2 regions of the Brevibacillus sp. MS2.2 genome follow, and region 1 is predicted to be linked to the other one. Evidence: predicted binding sites of a transcription regulator. Region 1 holds the regulator's gene; the other holds the start of a gene.

Region 1 (4,400 bases):
TAAAAGGAATTCTTGTGTCGACGATATGACGAATGTATTGCTCAAGCGCCTCCCGACAAGCGAGTGATCCTTTGAAGCGAAGTCTGTTTCGCGTCATTTCTTGCTGGCGCTCATCCTGCCCCTCTTCGAAGAACAATTGAAGGGGCTTATCAGGACTCACGATTTTCCATCCTTTTGGCAGCAGAGGCTTCACAAGACGTGCTGCCCAATCTACAAAGGTAGACTGTTGAACGTCATCGACCCCCAACTCAGGCAAAACCTCGGATATATAGGTAAGAAACATCCGGTTAGGTGCAAACACCATGAACTTTTTGGACATCATGGAATCCTGGTAGTTATAAATCAAATAGGAGAGTCGGTGCAGCGCGATGGTCGTTTTTCCGCTCCCTGCTACTCCTTGCACAACAATGGGCCGTTCTTTTTCCGCCCTGATAATATCATTTTGCTCAGATTGAATCGTTGCGACGATGTCTTTTAGTCTGCTATCGTTCGCCTGATTCAGATTGGCTGCCAAAAATTCATCGATGAAGCCCTCTTGCAAAAACTCGTCGGGATGCCCCATCTCACGGTTAATCGTTTCTTTTACTGCTCCATCATAGATGCCGACGATCTTTCCGTCTTCGATCGCAAAATTACGCTTTAATCGAACTTCACCACGTACGATCTCGCGTCCCATCCGGTAAAACGCGTCTTTGCTCTCACCGGAATAATAAAGACTGGCGATAGGCGCACGCCAATCCACGACGACAGAATCAAACGTATCACTGCGTACAATTCCCCGTTTTCCTATGTAGACCTGGTCCAGCTCGTAGATTTCATCCTTCAAGAAATCCACTCTGCCGAAATAAGGCTTCTCTCGCCCCTGATCTTCTAGGTAACGCAAATCCTTTGCCTTATTATAGTTAACGACCTGTTTCACATAGTCATCTGTTGCCTCGCGAATATCATTACGAAGCTGCTCCATTTCTTCGTCGATCGCTGAAATGGTATCATCCAGCTTTTTTTGTTCCAATTCATAATCACGATGCTGTGTACTCACAATCATTCCCCCTCACATGTATCGTGTCATTGAACGTATTAGGACCATTGCCTAGCCAACCATATTCCAACCGCACAAGAAAGTAGTCCGACTCCCAAACTGAGAAGAGCGTACAAAGTGCCACGCAACAAGTGGCCTTCTCCCCAAAAAGAGACCACTTCCAAGGAGAAGCTAGAGAACGTCGTAAATCCTCCCATGACCCCCGTTGCAAATAAAAGATAGAGTGTCGGAGATAAAATGCCACGTTCTTTCCCTAGCACGAACAAGATGCCGATGATCAAAGATCCACAAACATTGGCGATCCAGGTTCCCCACGGCCATCCCGGTTGGTTTGCGAGTAAAGACAATAGGTAGCGCAAAAGAGAGCCAACTGCTCCTCCAACCGCCACAGCTATCCAGGCCATCGCTTTCCCTCCTTGGCTATCAAAGCTGTTATGTATGTCACAGAAAAAGACACCCTAGCGTCAAGCGAGGATGTCTGTCGTATCAGTAATTGTTATCTTACTGTTTTGGCTTATTTTCTTCAAGGTCTTCCACATAACGGATGGAATCCAAATTTGCTCTCAATGAAAGCTTAACGGCGTCAATGTACTTTTGGCGCAATGCTTTTTGTTCAAGCTTTTCCTCTTCGGTCAAACCTTCTTCGCGAGATTTTTTGACCAATTCGTTAATGCGTTTAATTTCTGCGTCAGATACCACTGCTGGTTCCTCCCACTCTGTAGTAGTGCCGCTTCATTATACCACATTCGAATGATCCCGCAAGACAGCCGAACACTTACGGAGTATCAGGAAGGATGAGAGTCTGACCTGGATAAATCCTGTTGCTCTCTAAACCGTTCGCATCTTTAATCTCTATTATATAGTCTCGAACATCCATATGCGGATCTGGATTGTATTGAACAGCTAATGACCATAGGCTATCTCCAGATTGTACGGTTACTTCTATACCTTGTGGCTCCTCTATTGGCGAAGAAGCAAACACTAGTTCGGTCAACAAATAAAAAAAGAGAGTAAATGTAATAAGAAACAAGAGAGCTTGTCCTCTCGTGATACCAAAACGAACACGGCGTTCTTCTTTTTTCTCGAAACGATTACGAACAGTCGATGAATTCATAATAATAGCCTCCTCACAAACATACGTTCTGATCACTTATAACCTCATGATAAATGAGAACATATGTTCATGTCAACAAAGAATCGAACTTATGTTTGTCGAACGCAAGCTCCCATGGTATAATATAGGAAAATATGTTCGAGAAATCAGGGGTGTCTTTCTATGTCAAAATTATCGAGTAGACAACAAGCCATCATCGAGTTCATACGAAAGGAAGTTCGTGATAAAGGATATCCGCCATCTGTACGTGAAATCGGAGAGGCTGTTGGACTAGCTTCCAGCTCAACGGTACATGGGCATTTGGCACGCTTAGAGAAAAAAGGCCTCATTCGTCGAGATCCTACCAAACCTCGCGCCATCGAATTGCTATCCGATGAAGATCGTTTTCAAGACAATTTCGAAGACTCTGTCGTCCGTGTGCCAGTAATCGGAAAAGTAACCGCTGGACAACCGATTACTGCCATTGAGGATGTGGAAGAATACTTCCCTCTTCCAGACAATATCGTGACTTCTGACAAGGTTTATATGCTGCGCGTCTCCGGGAACAGTATGATTGATGCCGGAATTCTCGACGGAGATTACGTAATCGTTCGCCAACAGCACGTAGCAAACAATGGTGACATTGTCGTAGCGATGACAGAAGAAGACGAAGCGACCGTCAAAAGATTTTTCAAAGAGAAGAACCACTTCCGTCTCCAACCGGAAAATGCCACGATGGAACCGATCATTCTGGAGCATGTCACCATTCTCGGTAAAGTCATCGGTGTTTATCGACTCATTCACTAGTTTCCACGTAAAAAAAGGACAGCCTCGGCTGTCCTTTTCGTTTTCTATATGTTATCTGGCGACAAAAAACCAGATGATCATCGAAACTTGCAAGATGACTTTTACGACTGCACTGCCCAAAAATCCGATCAATGAACCTACGCCCGCTTTCACTGCTCGCTCCATCGATTGCTTCTGCACCATTAACTCTACAAGAACGACGAATACGAACGGCAAAATCAGCATACCAAACGGTGGGAAAACGAAAATCCCAAGAATAATTCCGACCGCCGCAGCAATGGACGACCATTTGGACCCTCCGTACCTTTTCACGAAGTACATGTTCGTCAGTAAGTCAGCACCGTAAAGCAGAATACTTAGAACGACCATTCCCCACCAAAAGGAGGCCGGCAATCCCGCTCCCGGATCTGCAATGAAAAAGTGATAGAGCAAGAAGCCCGCCCACAGTAATATCGTATCAGGTAAAACGGGTAAAAAAATTCCTGCGATGCTTAGCAAGAACAATAACACAACCACTACCCACAAAAATATTTCCATCTACTACACTCCCTTCATCTAGGTATACGAGTGATGACCAATTTCGTTGCGTACTTATTCACTTTTGTCTAAACTATTTTAAAAGAAAGTAGACTGGAGGTAGTCTCATGAGAAATTGGCATGATCTTTCTTACTTGGGTAGAGGGACGATGCGCCAAAAAGCGGCGTGGGACGCGATACAACAGACCCACATCATGGAGGTACTATCCGAATTCCGTCCTGTGCTTGCCGGAACCATCCCATTAGATATTGACGTTGTGCAAAGCGATTTGGATATTATTTGCGAGAGTCACGATCTGGAACAGTTTGAGCAAGCTGTTCGTACAGCGTTTGGATGCTTTCCCGGATTTGAAGTGACACACCTAGATGTAAAAACTACTCCTACGTGCGTAATCTCGTTTTTCACAGCTGACTTTTGGTTTGAATTGTTTGCTCAACCGGTAGCTGTCGAAAAGCAAAATGCCTATCGTCATATGGACATCGAAGCACGATTGCTAGACATAGGAGGCGTGCATGCGTACCAACATATCAGAGCTCTGAAGCAAAACGGCATCAAAACAGAGCCTGCATTTGCTCGATACTTTCATATTCCGGGTGATGATCCATACGAGGCTTTGTTGCAATTAGAGTCGTTAACCGAACAGGAATTACGACAAAGAGTTCAGGTCCTACGAAAGGATTCATCTTCAAACAATGAGTCGATCTCTACTTCTTGAATGCAGGAAGGATCATCATTTTTCGGGCTGCCCACTTTGGTGGATACCGGATACACCATCATCTCGCTGGAATCATAGGGGGTAAACAGCGACTGGAGCTGCAACCGATCATACTTCTCTCGATCAAGCCATAAGTCCTCGTCCTCTTTTTTTAAGATGACAGGCATCCGCTCATTTATATTAAGTGTCAACAAAATCGTTAAAGTTA
Region 2 (4,400 bases), on a different contig from region 1:
TCTACCTTGCTTTGCAGTTCTGCGATGGCACGGTCACGCTCAGACAACTCTTCTTCTTTGCGCTCCAACTGTTCCATCTTGCGGTCCAACGATTCTTCTTTTTGTAGAATTCGTCGTTCCTGACGCTGGATCTCATTGCGTCGCTCACGCAATTCGGTTTCCGCTTCAGATCGAAGTTTGAACACTTCATCCTTTGCCTCCAGCACCTTCTCCTTCTTAACGGCCTCGGCGTCCCGTTTGGCTTCCTCCACGATCTGTCGTGCAGCTTCTTCTGCACTGGAGATCTTCGCTTCCGCAATCGATTTACGAGTGAAGTAGCCAGCACCCAAGCCGATCAGCAGGGCAACGAGCACAATGACAACAGTAATTATAGGATCCATAGGCTTTTTCGTTTCACCTCCTTATTGTAAGACATCTCCCCGCTTTCCAAGCATTTGTTTTTCATGGAGTGCTCTCACATTTGAACATTCGGCTAAAAAACAAGACCGATTTTACTCGGTCCGCTGAATCCGTACTGCTTTCGCACGGTTTTTCAGTTGTTTCATAGGCAACGAGTGAGCAAATCACAAAAAGTTATGATACACCAAGTAAATACAAACCTATTTTATTATTTGTGAACAAGAATTGTCAAGATCATGCAAATAGAGTTGGCGCTAACTATCGCTTCTATGACGCAATTCTTCACGCATTTGTTGAATGATCGCATGGGAGAATCCCTTGCGCATCAGCATGGACAGCAGCTTGCGTTCTTCATCGGGGTTCGGTACACCCTCTATGCGTCGCACCTTCTTCTCTATCAATGCGCGAGCAGCATCTAGTTCAGCCTGCCTAGACACGCCACGTACTGCGTCCTCTACAATCGCTCTGTCCACTCCACGCTGGGTAAGCTCCATACGCAGCATATACGGGCTCCTCGGCTTCAAACGCAATCGCTCGTCTACCCATTGCTTCGCAAATGCTTCATCATCGATGTAACCGTGATCCTTGCAGCGCTGGCATATCTCTTCGGCAATCTGCGTAGAAAACCCCTTCTCTACCAAATAAGAATGTAGCTGACTGCTTGTCCGTGGACGTATGCCGAGGTATCGCAAAGCACCTAAATACGCTTTATGCTTTTCTTCTGCTATCAAGACTTCTCGGCAAAAAGCTTCATCTAATTCTGTTCCCTTAAATAGGTTGTACTTTACCAGTATGTCTTCGTGTACGGTAATGGCATACTCGCCTTCTACATCGATATGGTAGCGTTGCTTTTGTTTGATATCTCGATGAACGGCAGTGATCAGGCCGCTCTTCATGATGATTCACTCCTTCGCAAAGCTAAAATAACAGCCTGTCTCATCGACAGGCTGCTGTTTTACTTTCTTACTCCAGATCAAATGTAGGCTCTTCATCTTGCTCTGGGTCATGCTCTGCCTCTACTTCTGGAACAGAGCCAGGGTTCAGGCTGAAGTATTCACGCACTTTCGTTTCAATCTGTGATGCAATGTGCGGATTTTCCTTCAGGAAGACCTTCGAATTTTCTCTACCTTGGCCGAGACGCTCTTCGTTGAAGGAATACCAAGCACCACTCTTTTGCACGACGTCAATCTCAGAACCGATGTCGAGAATGCTACCTTCTCTGGAAATACCTTCACCGTACATGATGTCCACTTCTGCAACCTTAAATGGTGGAGCCACTTTATTTTTGACAACTTTGATCTTCGTTTTGCTACCCAAAATGTCGTTACCGACTTTGATAGATTCCGCTTTACGAACATCCAAACGAACACTCGCGTAGAACTTCAAAGCGCGTCCACCTGGAGTTGTTTCCGGGTTACCGAACATAACTCCCACTTTTTCACGAAGCTGGTTGATGAAGATTGCAATCGTTTTGGACTTGTTGATGGCACCAGACAGCTTGCGGAGTGCTTGGGACATCAATCGTGCTTGCAAACCTACGTGGGAATCTCCCATCTCACCCTCGATCTCTGCTTTTGGCACGAGTGCCGCAACGGAGTCGACTACAATAATGTCTACCGCACCAGAGCGCACCAGCGCTTCCGCGATCTCCAAAGCTTGCTCACCAGTATCTGGTTGGGACAACAGCAATTCGTCGATGTTCACACCCAGCTTCGCAGCGTAAACCGGATCCAAGGCATGCTCAGCATCGATAAACGCAGCCTGTCCACCTTGTCTTTGCACTTCTGCAATCGCATGAAGTGCTACTGTTGTTTTACCAGAAGACTCAGGTCCGTAAATCTCAATAATCCGTCCACGTGGGAATCCGCCCACACCCAGTGCGATATCAAGAGCAAGCGCTCCGCTCGATACAGTAGAAATCTGAACGTTGGAAACTTCCCCCAACTTCATAATGGAACCTTTTCCGAATTGCTTTTCTATTTGACGCAATGCACTCTCCAAAGCTGCGCGACGATCTGACAAATGGTACACACCCTTTCAATTTTTCGCTTCTGTTTTGCTTGTCTTCATCATACCTCGAGACAGAAGTGTTTGCCAAGTATTTTTTACGAACAAATATTCGCATCATAAAAAAGCAGCCATTTCCTGGTTGATCCCAGTGAAATGACTGCTTTGTGTAATGCTTTCTAATTAGGAACGCTTCGCTCCGCGAGGCTTTGCAGGCTCCAGATTGATTCGTTTTCCGTTGATACGTGTTTGACGCAGTGACTCATATACGAATGCCGCTACCTCTTCTGGAACCTCAACAAATGTGAAGTTCTCGAAAATGTCGATGCGACCTACTGATTTTCCTGGGATACCCACAGATTCAGAGATCTCTCTTACCAGATCCTGTGGCTTCATGTTCGCATTTCGACCTACGTTCAGGAAGAAGCGAACCATGCCTTTTGCTGCACCCGTCTCACCAAAGTTGTATGCTTCTACTTCCTGCCCTTGTCCCGCTTCGGTATGGAATGCCAGGTGCAATGCAGCAGCAGCTACTTTTTCAGCCGGGTATTGACCTACGAGAGCATCCGCTACTTTTTGATACATATCCGCGATTGCATCGCTTTCCAAAAGGCTAGTCAACTGTTCACGCAATTGTTCTTGTTTACGCTCAGCCACTTCCTCCAGGGAAGGAACATTGCGAGAGAGAACTTGTGCTTTTGTCTGCTTTTGGATAAACATCATTTGTCTTACTTCACGAGGCGTAACCAGCGTCATCGCAATTCCTTTGCGACCTGCGCGACCAGTACGGCCGATACGGTGTACGTAGCTCTCAGAGTCTTGTGGAATATCGTAATTGATTACGTGCGAAACGTTTCCTACGTCGATACCGCGTGCTGCTACATCTGTCGCGATCAGGAATTCAATCGAGCCCTCACGGAACGCATTCATGACCTTGTCACGTTGTGCCTGTGACAAGTCGCCATGCAAGCCGTCAGCAAGGTATCCACGGGATTGCAGCACTTCGGACAACTCATCTACTCCGCGCTTAGTACGGCAGAAAATGATACCCAGCTCAACATCCTCACTGTCCAAGATACGGCAGAGGCTCTCTACTTTGTTACGGTCAAACACTTTGTAGTATACCTGTTCGATCAATGGTGCCGTTACTTCTTCACGGCTCACCGCGATCGTTTGCGGCTGTTTCATGTAACGGGTAGCCAAACGCTTGATTTCTGGCGGCATCGTCGCAGAGAACAGCAAGGTTTGACGCTCTTCTGGCATATGATTGATGATCGTCTCGATATCTTCGATGAAGCCCATGTCCAGCATTTCATCCGCTTCATCCAAAACGAGGGTATGTACGTGATCCAGCTTCAATGTTTTGCGACGCAAGTGGTCCATGACACGGCCAGGAGTACCTACAACGATTTGTACACCTTGACGCAGTGCACGAATTTGATGTCCGATCGATTGTCCGCCATAGATTGGCAGCGTACGAACTTTGTTGTATTTCGAGATACGCAAGAGCTCTCCCGCAACCTGGATAGCCAGCTCACGAGTCGGGGTCAGCACGATCGCTTGTACACGATTGGCAGGCGTAATCTTTTCTACAAGTGGAATCCCGAATGCAGCAGTCTTACCAGTACCTGTCTGTGCTTGACCAATCAGGTCACCGCCATCCAGAACTTTTGGAATGCAAGCTGCCTGAATCGGTGATGGCTCCTCGAAGCCCATATCGTGAATTGCTTGCAGAATAGATTTATGTAAAGGAAAATCGGAAAAAATCGTCATGAAAAAAATCACCTTTCTTTTTGCATTTGCAGCGCATAAAACAACGCGTATTTAGCAGCACGCCCAACGATTGCATGCCTTCTTCCGGCAAGGCGCAGCTCTTTTACAACTGTGGGTATTCCTTCAGCCGCGATCCCTACGTAAACAAGGCCAACAGGCTTGCCCTCGGAAGGATCGGGTCCAGCCACTCCCGTAACAGAAATCCCGTAAGTAGCTCCCAG

The links. The regulator LexA, encoded in region 1, represses DNA repair genes until DNA is damaged. The targets are predictions, from matches to a motif close to CGAACATATGTTCG.
Region 2: recA (recombinase RecA) is a predicted target of LexA. The motif match lies at 2,508-2,521, and genes of this name have one in related genera.

The regions. Positions count from the first base shown of each region.
Region 1 is NZ_JABSUZ010000020.1:52,975-57,374, forward strand. It holds gene HP568_RS18225 (HelD family protein) at 1-1,039, opposite strand, end outside; gene crcB (fluoride efflux transporter CrcB) at 1,078-1,443, opposite strand; gene HP568_RS18235 (DUF896 domain-containing protein) at 1,541-1,738, opposite strand; gene yneA (cell division suppressor protein YneA) at 1,815-2,153, opposite strand; gene lexA (transcriptional repressor LexA) at 2,316-2,939, shown strand; gene HP568_RS18250 (DUF456 domain-containing protein) at 2,991-3,476, opposite strand; gene HP568_RS18255 (DUF4269 domain-containing protein) at 3,584-4,192, shown strand; gene HP568_RS18260 (SOS response-associated peptidase family protein) at 4,138-4,386, opposite strand.
Region 2 is NZ_JABSUZ010000039.1:12,713-17,112, reverse strand. It holds gene rny (ribonuclease Y) at 1-380, opposite strand, end outside; gene HP568_RS25140 (RecX family transcriptional regulator) at 654-1,295, opposite strand; gene recA (recombinase RecA) at 1,363-2,421, opposite strand; gene HP568_RS25130 (DEAD/DEAH box helicase) at 2,590-4,179, opposite strand; gene HP568_RS25125 (competence/damage-inducible protein A) at 4,188-4,400, opposite strand, start outside.